Regions from separate parts of the Rouxiella badensis genome, predicted to be linked through region 3. Evidence: predicted binding sites of a transcription regulator. Region 3 holds the regulator's gene; each other region holds the start of a gene.
The links. Region 3 encodes Fur, which represses iron uptake genes when iron is present. Its sites were predicted from a motif close to ATAATAATGAGAACNACTATCAA; they were not measured.
Positions count from the first base shown of each region.

Region 1 (3,386 bases), 470 kb from region 3:
GCGCCATCAGCATATGCCAGCGCCAAACCTCTCCAAAGGTGGTGGTCAGCACCAGCAGCCAAACATTCACATTGAGCATGTCGGTCCATCCGTTGCCCATAACCCCTGCCTGCACGGCGACCATCAACAGCGCGGTTAACGCAGAAAGGCAGGCCGAGGTCAGGATCAGGGTCTGGTTTTTACGCGCCAGGAGTGCGGACAAACCTTGCGGAGACAGCAAACGAGTGAAGACGCAGGCGCCAAAAAGTTGCATCACGGAAATAAAGTGCACAAAGCGGCACAGGACAAACAGCGATGCCAGGCTCATAACGTTACTTTACCGTAAAGCTGTAGGTACCTTGGGTCTTATGTCCATCAACGGAAACAACGTGCCATGAGACGTTATATTTACCGCGGGTCAATGGCGCAGGTAGGGCAATCAGGACCTGAGTGTTGTCGTTGGTGGCCAGTTTGAAATCACCGGTTTTTACCGGCTGATTGTTCGGACCTTCCAGCACGACTTTACTGAAGCTGGGTTCCACGCCCTCGCTAAATCCGAGAGTGAGCTCGGTCGGTGCTAAGCTGACTTGGCTATCGGCAGCCGGCGTCTCACTCTTGAGATGAGCGTGGGCAAAAGCCTGTTGTGAAATCAAACCTGCGGCTAGAACGCAGGCAGAACTGAGAATACGCAGACGCATCAGTTTTTTAATAGACACAATTATTCCTTGGCTAATTGAAGATGAAAATTCAGCCGCAACTTTAGCGCAATCTGCCGTTGGGATCTGTGGAAATTAACGGGTAATCAATGCAGAAAATAAGAAATGTGCAAATTTCGCACGAAAAGCTCAGCGGGGATGTCAATAATCACATGAATAATAAGAGTAAAATAAAAAAACGCAGAACACGGTTAACGTATTCTGCGTTTCAACACTTAGCGGAAAAATCAGGCTGACGGCGATTGGCCAACCATGTTTTTCAGATCTTTATCCACGAAGAACAGACCGTTACCGGTATTGCTCACCAGACCGAGTTTATCCAGGACAGATTTGAACAGAGTCTCTTCTTCATGCTGTTCTGCCACATACCACTGCAGGAAGTTGAAGGTTGAGTAATCTTTAGTGGTCATCGCCAGGTCAGCCAACTTGTTGATCTCTTCAGTGATCAACTGCTCGTGCTGATAGGCAAGATTGAAAACGTCGGCCAGTGATTCGAAATCGGCACGCGGGGCGTCGATAGAGCCGAGCAGCGGCAGTGCACCGGTGTCGCTCACATATTTGAACAGGCGATGCATGTGGTCCATCTCTTCGCGAGAGTGTTCCATCAGGAAGGCCGCAGCACCTTCAAAACCTTTATCACTGCACCAGGCACTCATCTGCAAATATAAGTTAGCGGAATAGAATTCAAGATTCAGCTGTTGATTAAGCTGTTTGATCATATCTTCTTTAAGCACGATGAGGCTCCAGATTTAATATTTAAATTTATATGGATATTAGAATGCGTTATTTGTGTGCATTATGCCTAACTCTATATAAAATAAAAAGCGTTGTTTCCCACAATAGAATAAAAATCAAAGAATAAATATAACCACATGATTTTAATGAATTTAAAATAACATCTAAATAAGAACGAAGTTGTTAGTGATAATTATTCACGATAAAAAATCCATTAAAAAGAATCATTCTTATTAATATTCTACTTTATTTAATTTAAGCGCAGGCAATTAATAGACATTCAATTAAATGAATAAAAATGATTAGTAGTCTCATTTAGATTGAAGTGACACGCGTCAGGGCATTCACCTCGGCCGGACTGTCTTGTACAATGCGCCAAGAATCGCTAATCAGGAACAAAATGATGAACCGTAATCTGGCCGAGATAGCCAAAGAAGAGATGGACAAAATTAACGTAGATTTGGCCGCATCCGCCGTCGCCTTCAAGGAACGCTACAACATGCCGGTGGTTGCCGAGATTGCCGAGCGTGAGCAACCCGCCCATCTTCGCGAATATTTCCGCGAGCGGGTCGCCTTTTACCGCGTGGAGTCACACAAATACTCTCGCCTGCCGTATGAACCGAAGCAAAAATAATCCGGCCGCCCGTCAGGAGAGAGTGAGCTAACGTCTTTCAGCTGCGGGCAAATTTCTGGTTAGCGCGAATAAGCCGATCGAGAATGCCGGGTTCGTTAAACGAGTGCCCTGCTCCTTCAATAATATGCAGCTCAGCTTCAGGCCAAGCCTTGGCAAGATCCCAGGCATTTTGCACCTGACAGGCCATGTCATAGCGCCCGTGAACAATCACCGCCGGAATGTGGCGAATCTTGTCGACGTCGCGCAGCAACTGGTCATCCGTCTCCATAAAGCCCAGGTGTGTGAAGTAGTGATTTTCGATACGGGCGAAGGCCAGCGCGAAATCATCTTCACCGAACGAGGCAGAGTCCTCGGTGGGCAGCAGGGTCACAGTCTCGCCTTCCCACAGGCTCCAGATTTTAGCCGCCTGAAGTTGAATGGCGCGGTCACTGTGGGTTAAACGTGCACGGTAAGCCGCGATAACGTCTTTGCGTTCCTCTTCAGACAGAATAGACAGTACGTTCTGCCATTTTTCCGGGAAGAAACGCGAAGCGCCGTCCTGATAATACCACTGTAGCTCCTGCTTTCTGATGGTGAAGATGCCGCGCATAACCAGTTCACTGACGCGGTCTGGATGGGTCTGCGCATAGGCCAGTGCCAGTGTAGAACCCCATGACCCGCCAAAAACCAGCCATTGATCGACGCCTGCCATCTCACGCAGGCGTTCAATATCCTGCACCAGGTGCCAGGTGGTGTTGTTTTCCAGGCTGGCGTGAGGCAATGAGCGCCCGCAGCCACGCTGATCGAACAGCATGACGTCATAATCGTTAGGGTCAAAAAGTTGACGATGTACCGCAGAACACCCGCCTCCCGGGCCTCCGTGCAGGAATACCGCAGGCTTGCCTTTGGGGTTCCCGCTGCGCTCCCAATAAATCTGATGACCGTCGCCGGTATCCAGCAATCCACTGGCGTATGCTTCCCGAGGTAAATACAACCCTTTCAATTTAGGCATGAAATTTCCTGTTATTTTTTCAGTCCAGTGTATTGATTTGCTTGCTCGTGTTAATAACAGCGTATCCAGAGTATAGGGTCAATCTCTTACCACTCTGGGTTTCAAAAAAGGATGTTTTTTTCGAGCGGCAGCACAGTAAAACGCCTTACTGCACAGATAATCAGCAACATGGCTTCCTATAAAAGAAAAAAAATAGCCATAACAGGATATTTTCGAAAAAGTCGGGCTGCTCTATTGCAAGTTATCGCAAATAGGCAGTAAATAGCATAGTGACCGTATCCACCCGCTTGAGAGAGGCCAATATGAGTAAAGGAATGGATAGCAAAAAGAA
Region 1 covers NZ_CP114062.1:2,411,471-2,414,856, forward strand. Annotated here, with positions in the region: gene copD (copper homeostasis membrane protein CopD) at 1-307, opposite strand, end outside; gene copC (copper homeostasis periplasmic binding protein CopC) at 312-695, opposite strand; gene ftnA (non-heme ferritin) at 923-1,414, opposite strand; gene O1V65_RS11150 (DNA polymerase III subunit theta) at 1,834-2,064, shown strand; gene pip (prolyl aminopeptidase) at 2,102-3,055, opposite strand.
Region 1: the regulator Fur is predicted to act here: its motif matches at 1,648-1,670, upstream of ftnA (non-heme ferritin).

Region 2 (3,386 bases), 790 kb from region 3:
ATCTTCCTGGGTGATGGAAACGTCCAGACTCTGCATGTAGCTGTCCCAGTGAGCTTCGGTGCGGGGTCCCACGATAGCAGAAGAAATATTCTGATTATTCAATACCCAAGCGATAGCGAAGGCAATTGAGTTAGTGCCGCGTTCGGCGGCGTAAGCGGCAATCTTCTCGGCAATCGAAATAGATTCTTCACGCCATTCAGTCTGTTTGATGCGCATGTCACCGCGTCCTGCACGGCTGTCTGTCGGCGGGGCGGTCTTGGCATTATATTTGCCGGTCAATACGCCGCGTGCCAGCGGACTATAGGGCACCACGCCCAGTCCGTAATGCGCAGCAGAAGGGATCTGCTCAACCTCTGATTTACGGTCAACGATGTTATACAGCGGCTCACTGACCACCGGACGCTCTATCCCGAGCTGGTCGGCGATGCGACACATCTCGGCAATGCGCCAGCCAGAGAAGTTAGACACGCCGTAGTAGCGGATTTTACCCTGATTGATCAGTTCGCCCATCGCGCGAACGCTCTCTTCTAGCGGCAGGTCAAGCAGCGCACGGTGAAAATAAAGAATATCAAGGTAGTCAGTATCGAGGCGCTTCAGGCTGCCTTCGACCGTCTGGCGGATCCACTTTCTTGACTGCCCTACCTGATTTGGCCCCCCGGCAAACGGGAAGCCGAACTTGGTCGCGATAACCCAGTCATCACGGTTCGCCGCCACGGCCTTGCCGACCACTTCTTCGGATTTACCCGCGTGATAAACGTCGGCAGTATCGATAAAGTTTATCCCCTGCTCACCGGCTTTCGCGATGATACGTTTAGACGTTTCTAAATCAGTTTCACCACCAAACATCATGGCTCCCAGGCAAAGCGGGGAAACTTTCAGTCCGCTGCGGCCTAAATTCTTGTAGTTCATATTGACTCCGTTTATCGGTTTGACTTTCAACATCAGCCTGCGCCGGGCGTGTGTCATCAACGCTCAGCGCTGGCGTCGTCAGCTTTTTTTTAATAGTGGCATCCGTGGATTGATTGATAAATAGCTATTCTTGAATAGATTTATGAGCAAAATTCACTAATGGCGCATCATAAAAAGGAGGCGGGCCGGGAAAGAAATAAATAATCTCACGACCTCCCCTCAACGTCGTAAGGAATCGGGTATTTATTAAACGAAACTTATATATTGGCGATTATCAGGACTCTGCTTCGAGATTAATTACCTGACTTCAATGAAATGCTTTAATTGAACCTTAAAAAAACATTAAGAGAATGGTTAATTAAATTACCGTTATTTTTCGATAGCGTGGTTTTAACGGGATTTTTAGCGTTAATCATCCCCCTCTCCCGCCGGTGTTTTTCTCCGCAGGCTGCACCAAGGCTAGGATCCCCATGTGAATCAACGAGACTCCCTCCCCGCGACACGAGGCAGCGGATTTTTATTATTTTGCACCGGGAAATTCAAAGGAAATAATTTGATACAACTGGAAATGAAATAAAGATTTTTTACTTTTTATTTTTGGTCAGATCTTCCAACTAAATAACGATAGTGATATTAATAATAATTATCATTTAATGAATCATTTACGGTTCGGAGTTGCCCCAGTGTTAGCAACCTTTGTTATCGCGTTGCGTGAAGGACTTGAAGCTGCGCTGATCGTCAGTATCATCGCGGCCTTTCTAAGAAAAAATGGCAAAAGCCTGTCTGCAATGTGGGCAGGTGTGGCGTTGGCCGTCCTGCTTTCTATTATTGTCGGCGTCGGTCTGGACTTGACCGAGCGCGCCCTGCCGCAGGCAAGCCAGGAGTTTATGGAGTCCATCATCGGGCTGGTAGCGGTGTTCTTCGTGACCGGCATGGTAATGTGGATGAATACCAACGCCAAAAACATCAAGAAAGAGCTCGAGACCGAAGCGGCGCAAGCCATCAGTCAGTCTAGCGCATTCGCCCTTGCCAGCATGGCATTTCTGGCGGTACTCAAAGAAGGCTTCGAAACCAGCGTATTCCTGCTTGCCACCTTCTCCGTGGCTCAGTCAGCCATGTGGGCGGCGATAGGGGCAGTTGTCGGGCTCATTATGGCCGTGGTTATCGGCTGGGGACTCTATGTTGGCGGTATCCGCATCAATCTTGCGCGTTTCTTCCGCTTCACCGGCATGTTCCTGATTCTGGTTGCCGCAGGCCTTATCATCTCCTCTCTGCGCAGCGCACACGAGGCTGGCTGGCTAAACGTCGGTCAGGCGCGTTTCGTCGACCTCACCTGGCTTGTTCCTCCCGGCACCGTGCGCTCTGCGCTGATTACCGGCGTGCTGGGTATGCCTGCCGATCCACGTCAGATAGAGATAGTCGGCTGGCTGCTTTACATCGTCCTGGTCGCTGTAGTGCTTTACTGGCCTGCCAAACTGCGTCCATCGCCAAAAGCAGCGACCCGTTCGCTGTTTGCCTCTGCGGGCACACTCGCCGCCGCCGCCGTCGCCCTGTTCTGCCTCTATCCGCAGCCTCAGTTGAACGTTCCTGATGCTGCCCCGCTGGTCAATAACGATGCCAGGCCGCTGGGTCAGGCAAGCCTCACCAACGCCGATGGTTCCGGCTATCAGCTGCGCGTCGCGCTGACCGGCGGCAAGGTCGTTCAGGCCGACCTAAAGAGTGCTGACCAAAAAACCGATTCCTACCAGGGTGTTGCGGTGAAGGAATGGAATACTCAGAACAGCACCTCACCCGACGGCGCACCCGCTATCGTGACGCTGGACCAGGTCATGGCCTTCAACGGCAATCGTATTCCTATCGGACTCAATCCCGGCCAGCATCCGGGGCCTTATAACGCTAAATGGACGGTCAACTGCAACCTGACCACCAGGGTCGCACAGGGCACCCTGCTCTCGTCTACCGCTCAGGGCGAGACGCTGGTGACGCTAACAGGCAGCGGCCTACAGTCTCCGCGCACCCTGACCGTTCGCCGCAGTCAACTTGATACCGGCTGCGGCTGGCAGGTCAGCGCCGCGTACCAGCAGGACCTGATGACCCAATTGAAGGCCCAACAGTTGTCACTTCAGAGCTACGTTTTCTGGGCGCACATGCTGCCGGCCTTTTTAGCGGCGCTGGCCATCATTTTCCTGGTGATTGCCCAACGAAGCCTCAAGCGCCTTCGCCAGGCTCATGCTTTGCCGCAACAACAGATGTACCAGAAAAAACAGGGTCTCCAATAGCAGAACCTCTAGATCGACCTAACTCGTACTACCTTGCTGATAACAATAAAGGACAGCGTTATGTTTAAAAAAACTTTTAAGAGAAAAGAAGCTCTGACCACAGCCGGATGTCTGACTGCACTGCTGATGTTCTCTGTTGATGCTTACTCTCAGGATGCAGCACCTGCACCGGTTAAAAACGGAGCCGCACAGGTCAAT
Region 2 covers NZ_CP114062.1:2,091,132-2,094,517, forward strand. Annotated here, with positions in the region: gene O1V65_RS09655 (aldo/keto reductase) at 1-909, opposite strand, end outside; gene efeU (iron uptake transporter permease EfeU) at 1,593-3,188, shown strand; gene efeO (iron uptake system protein EfeO) at 3,249-3,386, shown strand, end outside.
Region 2: the regulator Fur is predicted to act here: its motif matches at 1,537-1,559, upstream of efeU (iron uptake transporter permease EfeU).

Region 3 (3,386 bases):
TCAAGTTTGCAGACCATCACCAGACTGGCAACAAGTGGTGCATCTACCCAATGTACGATTTCACCCACTGCATTTCCGATGCGCTGGAAGGGATCACCCACTCACTGTGTACGCTGGAGTTCCAGGACAACCGCCGTCTGTACGACTGGGTATTGGATAACATCACCATTCCTTGCCATCCGCGTCAGTACGAGTTCTCTCGCCTGAACCTCGAATACGCCATCATGTCCAAGCGCAAGCTGAGCCTGCTGGTGACCGAGAAGATTGTTGAAGGCTGGGACGACCCGCGTATGCCAACGGTTTCCGGTCTGCGTCGCCGTGGCTATACCGCCAAGTCTATTCGCGAATTCTGCCGTCGTATCGGCGTGACCAAGCAGGACAACAACGTCGAAATGGCGGCGCTGGAATCCTGTATCCGTGATGACCTCAACGAGAATGCACCGCGTGCAATGGCCGTCATTAACCCGGTTAAAGTGATCATCGAGAACTTTGCCGGCGATGCGGTTCAGTGGGTTCAAATGCCTAATCACCCGAGCAAGCCAGAAATGGGCTCACGTGACGTGCCGTTTACCGCTGAAATTTACATCGATCAGGCTGACTTCCGCGAAGAGGCCAATAAGCAGTACAAGCGTCTGGTGCTGGGAAAAGAAGTCCGCCTGCGCAATGCCTACGTGATTAAAGCAGAACGCATCGAGAAAGACGCCGAAGGCAATATCACGACGATTTTCTGTCGCTATGACGTGGATACCCTGAGTAAAGATCCTGCCGATGGCCGCAAGGTTAAAGGTGTGATCCACTGGGTTTCTGCTTCAGAAGGCAAGCCTGCTGAGTTCCGCCTGTATGACCGTCTGTTCAGCGTAGCGAACCCGGGTCAGGCGGAAGACTTCCTGACCACCATCAACCCAGAGTCTCTGGTCATCGCCAACGGTTTTGTTGAGCCGAGCCTGGCGAATGCAGAGGTTGGTGTGAGCCTGCAGTTTGAGCGTGAAGGTTACTTCTGCGCCGACAGCACTTACTCTACCGCCGAGCACCTGGTGTTTAACCGCACCGTGGGGCTGCGCGACAACTGGGAAAGTAAGCCAGTCGCATAATTGATGCGCTGACTTAATTGAAAACGCAGCCATTGGCTGCGTTTTTTTATGCCTGAATCTTAAACCGCAGGCATAAAAAAACCGCTTTTCAGCGGTCATTTTATTTCCAGCTCTGCTCTTATCCCTGAGAGACAGAACTTGGGCAAGGTATTAGCCTTTACCGTGCAGCGTTTCGTCTTCAATACAGTTGCCTGCTTCGCAGTGGCCGTAAAGATAGAGGCTGTGGTTGGTTAATTTGATGCCGTGGGTTTTTGCAATTTCACGCTGACGCGCTTCGATGTATTCGTCGCGGAATTCGATCACACGACCGCAGTCGAGGCAGATCAAGTGGTCATGGTGATGCTGCTGAGTCAGTTCAAATACAGACTTGCCGCCTTCAAAGTTGTGGCGGGTAACAATGCCGGCGTCGTCAAACTGGTTCAGGACACGGTAAACCGTGGCAAGACCAATTTCTTCGCCCATATCAATCAGTTCTTTGTACAAATCTTCCGCACTGACGTGATGACCTGCCGGGGCTTGCAACACTTCCAGGATTTTCAAGCGTGGAAGCGTGACCTTTAAGCCGGCTTTCTTCAGTGCGGTGTTGTTGTCAGTCATGCGGATTTAGTCCTGTCACTATGCTAATCACGTTAATGAAAACGGTGGGCTGTTCACAAAAATCGTTCCTGCCTGAATGTTGTTTCTCAAAAAGGCAGGAATAATAAAACCAGATACAGTAAGTGTACCTTGATACAGCTGAAAGTTACAATTTTGTGCGAGTTAAATTGTTAATTTCAGTGATAGTTTGGCCCTTTCAGGTTTAACCCTAATGATTCAGGGCCTTAGCCTTTGTGTGGGATTAACCGATAATCTCAGCGAGGCTCAACTCTTCACTAATTTGTTTAACCCAGGCGTCAACACGTTCGTTGGTCAGCTCTGGTTGACGGTCTTCGTCGATAGCCAAACCGATGAAATGCTTGTCGTCCGCCATGCCTTTAGACGCTTCGTAGTGGTAACCTTCGGTAGACCAATGTCCGACAATCACGGCGCCGCGTGGTTCAATAATATCGCGTACGGTGCCCATTGCGTCACAGAAGTACTCTGCGTAGTCTTCCTGGTCGCCGCAGCCGAACAGCGCAACCAGCTTGCCTTCAAAATCTATCTCTTCCAGCGTTGGGAAAAAATCGTCCCAGTCACACTGTGCTTCACCGTAATACCAGGTCGGGATACCGATCAGCAGAATATCGTATTTTTCCAGATCTTCTTTGCTGCTTTTGGCGATGTCCTGAACGTCAGCAACATCTTTACCCAACTGCTTCTGGATCATTTTTGCGATGTTTTCGGTGTTTCCGGTGTCGGAACCAAAGAAGATACCTACTACTGCCATAAGCTTATCTAACCTCTTGTTCTTTAATAGACTCAGAGAGTCTGCTTTTTCGTCCGCGGCGTGCGAGTCAATTTATGCAGGATGATAACAAACTCGGCGGAGAGAGAACATATTCTCATCCGCATCAGGCTGCGTGAATACCCCGTTGAAGCACGGATTTAGTGACGCCAATGTTAATGCGGACCTGTTTAGGATGCATACCCGTATTTTTGATGTGAATAGTTTATCGGGCAATTCAGGCAAGCGTTATCGCCTTTGTGTGCTCTGTTGCGGAAGTTTACAAGATGAAACGCTAACGGCGGGTAACCGAAAGAGTTACCCGCCCGCATCAGAATACGATGACTAGCTATCCTGACCGTTCAGATGTGACAGCAGCATCTGTTCAATCAGCTCGCTACGACTGATATTTTGTTGTTCCGCCAACTTGTTTAGCGCATCCACAGCTTCAGCATTGATCTTCAGCTCTACGCGACGTAAACCGTTGTTTTTGTCACGGCGAAGCTGATTACGCTTGTTAATCCTGAGCTGTTCATCGCGAGAAAGCGGATTTGTTTTTGGACGTCCCGGACGGCGATCGTCTGCGAACAGATCAAGCGTCGTGCGATCCAGTTGTTCTTTTGCCATAGGTAGCGGTACAACTAGGGAAGTTACATCGAAAAGCGACCTAAGCCCTTTTCAGATGAGATGGTTACACATTTCGGGTTAATAAACCCTAACCCAATTTACCTCAGGCGCGAGAAAAAACTGACCTGGCGCAGGGGCAAAATTACAGCGCGCAATCATACCCTAGCGTATACCCCTCCACAACGCCTAACTGCCTTGATTCAGCGCTAAGTTATTATGATTAGCCGTTTTTTTGAACAGTTGCGCGTGCGGCGGGAATATTTAGCGCGTCCTTGCGCAGGATCACGCATCAATGAAACGAGAGA
Region 3 covers NZ_CP114062.1:2,883,896-2,887,281, reverse strand. Annotated here, with positions in the region: gene glnS (glutamine--tRNA ligase) at 1-1,091, shown strand, start outside; gene fur (ferric iron uptake transcriptional regulator) at 1,242-1,688, opposite strand; gene fldA (flavodoxin FldA) at 1,930-2,457, opposite strand; gene ybfE (LexA regulated protein) at 2,800-3,081, opposite strand; gene ybfF (esterase) at 3,364-3,386, opposite strand, start outside.

Region 4 (3,386 bases), 1.6 Mb from region 3:
GCAGCTCGCACCGCCGCCGCAGCCGAGGGAACATCCGCTGCGGGCGCTGATGAGCGGATTCCGCTTCCTGTTGCAGAACAAGATTATCGGCATGGTGGCGCTGATTGGTGCGCTCTTGACGATGGCCAGCGCGGTTCGCGTGCTCTATCCGGCGCTTTCCGGGCAATGGCACGTTGACCCGTCGCGGCTGGGATTAATGTATGCAGCGGTTCCTTTGGGGGCGGCCATTGGTGCCTTTACTAGCGGTCGGGTGGCCGGCGTGGCGCGTCCCGGCTGGATGATGCTGATGACCGCCATTGCCTCATTTATTGCCGTCGGCCTGTTTAGCCTGATGCCGTGGTATAGCACTGCGCTGCTGTGTCTGGTGATTTTTGGTTATCTGAGCGCCATCAATTCTTTGCTGCAATATGGGCTGATTCAGCGCCTGACGCCAGATGAGTATTTAGGACGAATCAACGGATTATGGACGGCGCAGAACGTCACGGGTGATGCGTTGGGCGCGCTGCTGCTTGGCTCGATGGGGTCTATTATGCTGCCCGCCGTTAGCTCGGCGAGTTTTGGGCTGGGTGCGGCGATCGCTGGCATCGTATTGGCCTTCTTTATGCGTGCACTGCGCAACGTCAGCCAGGGCGAGGTGGGAGCGGTTCAAAATCTGACGCGTTCGGTGAAGTAACGTTAACCGCGGGCCAGCGTCAAACTCCGGCCCGCTGCGCAGTTTTAGTGACTGCTAAACTGTTTTTCTAACTGCGTTAGCACATTGCTGGCGCTGTAGTAATCCAATCTGAAAGTATCATCACCTAACGCATAGACCTGCTTGCCTTGTACCGCAGGCAAGTGGCTCAAGAACACGTTTCCTTCCACACGCTGCACGTCATTTTTATCGCCAGCAAACAGCAGCAGCGTTTTGCCGTTCAGGCCGGCCGCCATATTTTCCCCTGCTAACTGCAGGATATCCTTACGCACGCCCTGCGACTGGCCGCTAGCAGCATTGGCCGGCGGTTGTGCGAGCGTAAAGCCCAACTGTTGCAGCATCTGCCCCTGTGGGGAAGCCGGTGTCCACAGATTGGCCGCTTTACCGTCTGGACGATAAACCAAGGCAGAAACCGGCTGTGGCGGCAGGTGAATGCTCGCCTTCACCGCTTTCTCACGTGCGTCAAAGCGGGCAACCGCTTTGGCGGCCTGGTCCTCCTTGCCCGTCGCCTGGCCTAACTCCTGCGCCAGCTCCTGCCAGCTTTTATCGTCGTAGTTGACCACCAATACCGGCGCAACGGCCGACAGCTGGTCGTAAAGTTTTATCGCCGAGTCACCGCCGGTGGCGGCCACGACGATCAGATCCGGCGCAGCTCCGGCGATCGCTTCAGCATTGGGTTCACCGATATACAGGCGCTGCACGCCGCGCTGTTTGGCGACGTCACCCCATTGGCGGAAAAAACCCTGAGCGTCGGCGATTCGCGTGTTTGGGCTAGTCGCTCCACTAGCAACAACGGGGGCATCAATAGCCAAAAGCGTGCCGGTCACGGTCACGCTGGTGGAAACAATGCGCTGTGGAGCGTGCTGGAGCGTAATCGTACCCCGCGAGGTTTTAATCTCCCTCGGCCAACCGTCAGCGGCGTGGGCCGAAGCCGTTAAAGTAAAAAATACTCCAAAAATTACTGCCAGTTGGCGAAAACCTGTCCACTTCATTTTCAAAACCTTAAATGTGAGTAACTGCCGGTTTCAGTCGGTTGCGAGCAATACCAGAGCGGATGAATCGTGCCGGACTGAATTCTCGCGCATTGACACTGATAAATGCATAACGTACTTTAAACATGTTTAAATACAAATGATAATAATTATCATGAGAATTATCATTATATCACGTAGGATTATACAGATGGATACTGTGTTGAAAACGTTCGATTTTGCCGATGGGCAGCAAGACCTTGAAAGCGTAAACGTTGCCGAACTTTCCCCTACCTCGGGCTTTTTCTTTACCTCGCCATACCGAAGTCTTAGTACGGAAGGTTGTCTGGTCAAAATTTCAGAACCTGCTGCCGATGGCGACGTTATGGGTGGCAAGTTCCAGCAGGCCATTGAGGCCGCTTTTTCCGACGCACGTGCGGCAGGCATAAAACACCCTGTACTGTGCGGCGCGATTCCCTTCGATAAACGCCAACCTTCGGCGCTTTTCGTGCCACAGAAGACCCGCTGGCTCGCGCGCGATGCCGCGATGTCCATCGCCACGCAGGCCGAATCTTCTTTGCCAGAGATCCTCACCAAAAACGAATTGCCTGGGCAAGACGTGTTTATGCAGATGGTCAGCGATGCGGTGCAGGCGATGAACGACGGAAAGCTGGACAAAACGGTGCTGTCGCGTCTGCTCGAGATAAAAACCTGTGAGCCGGTGGCGCGTCCGGCGCTGCTGAGTCGGGTTGTCAGTCAGAATCCAAACGGCTATCACTTCCATGTCCCGCTCGAGAAGGGGGCGCTGATCGGTGCGAGCCCGGAGCTGCTGCTGCGTAAACACGGCAATAAGTTCCACTCCAATCCGCTGGCCGGTTCCACCCGCCGAGAGAGCCATCCGGAAAAGGATAGGGAAGTCAGCCGCGCGCTGCTTGAGTCTGGTAAAGACCTTTATGAGCATCGCATCGTCACTGAAGGGATGGGTAAGGTGCTGAAGAGCCGCAGCCGTGCCCTGGATATCCCGTCTTCCCCTGAATTGCTGAGCACCGCGACGCTCTGGCACCTCTCGACGCCGATTAATGGTGAAGTCCAGGACGCGCAGGAGAACGCATTGTCGCTCGCCTGCCTGCTGCACCCGACGCCTGCGCTGTGCGGGACACCAACGTTGGTTGCCCGAGATCTGATAGAACAGCTTGAACCTTTCGATCGTGGGCTATTCGGCGGGATCGTCGGCTGGTGTGACGATCGTGGCAACGGTGAGTGGGTTGTCACCATTCGCTGCGGCACGGTCAGCGACGATCGGGTGCGCCTGTTTGCGGGGGCGGGCATTGTTCCCGACTCCTCACCCGAATCCGAGTGGCGCGAAACTGGCGTCAAACTCAATACCATGCTGCGCGCATTTGGTCTGAATTAACGACAGAAACTGACGTTCGAGAAAATACTATGAGCATTGCCTTTACCGCTTGGCCGGAGAATCTTGCACGGCTTTACCGCGAACGCGGTTACTGGATTGATAAACCCCTGATCGACATCTTGACGCGTCAGGCCAATAACGACCACGTCGCGATGATTGATGCGGCGGGCAGCATGACCTATCGCGAGCTTGAGAAGCAGTCCAATCAACTGGCGGGCGCCCTGCGCCGCCGCGGACTGACCTCGGGTGACACCGCGCTCGTTCAGCTTGGCAACGTAAACGAATTTTATGTCGTGTTCTTTGCGCTGCT
Region 4 covers NZ_CP114062.1:4,437,163-4,440,548, forward strand. Annotated here, with positions in the region: gene entS (enterobactin transporter EntS) at 1-673, shown strand, start outside; gene fepB (Fe2+-enterobactin ABC transporter substrate-binding protein) at 718-1,683, opposite strand; gene O1V65_RS20525 (isochorismate synthase) at 1,874-3,076, shown strand; gene O1V65_RS20530 ((2,3-dihydroxybenzoyl)adenylate synthase) at 3,106-3,386, shown strand, end outside.
Region 4: the regulator Fur is predicted to act here: its motif matches at 1,817-1,839, upstream of O1V65_RS20525 (isochorismate synthase).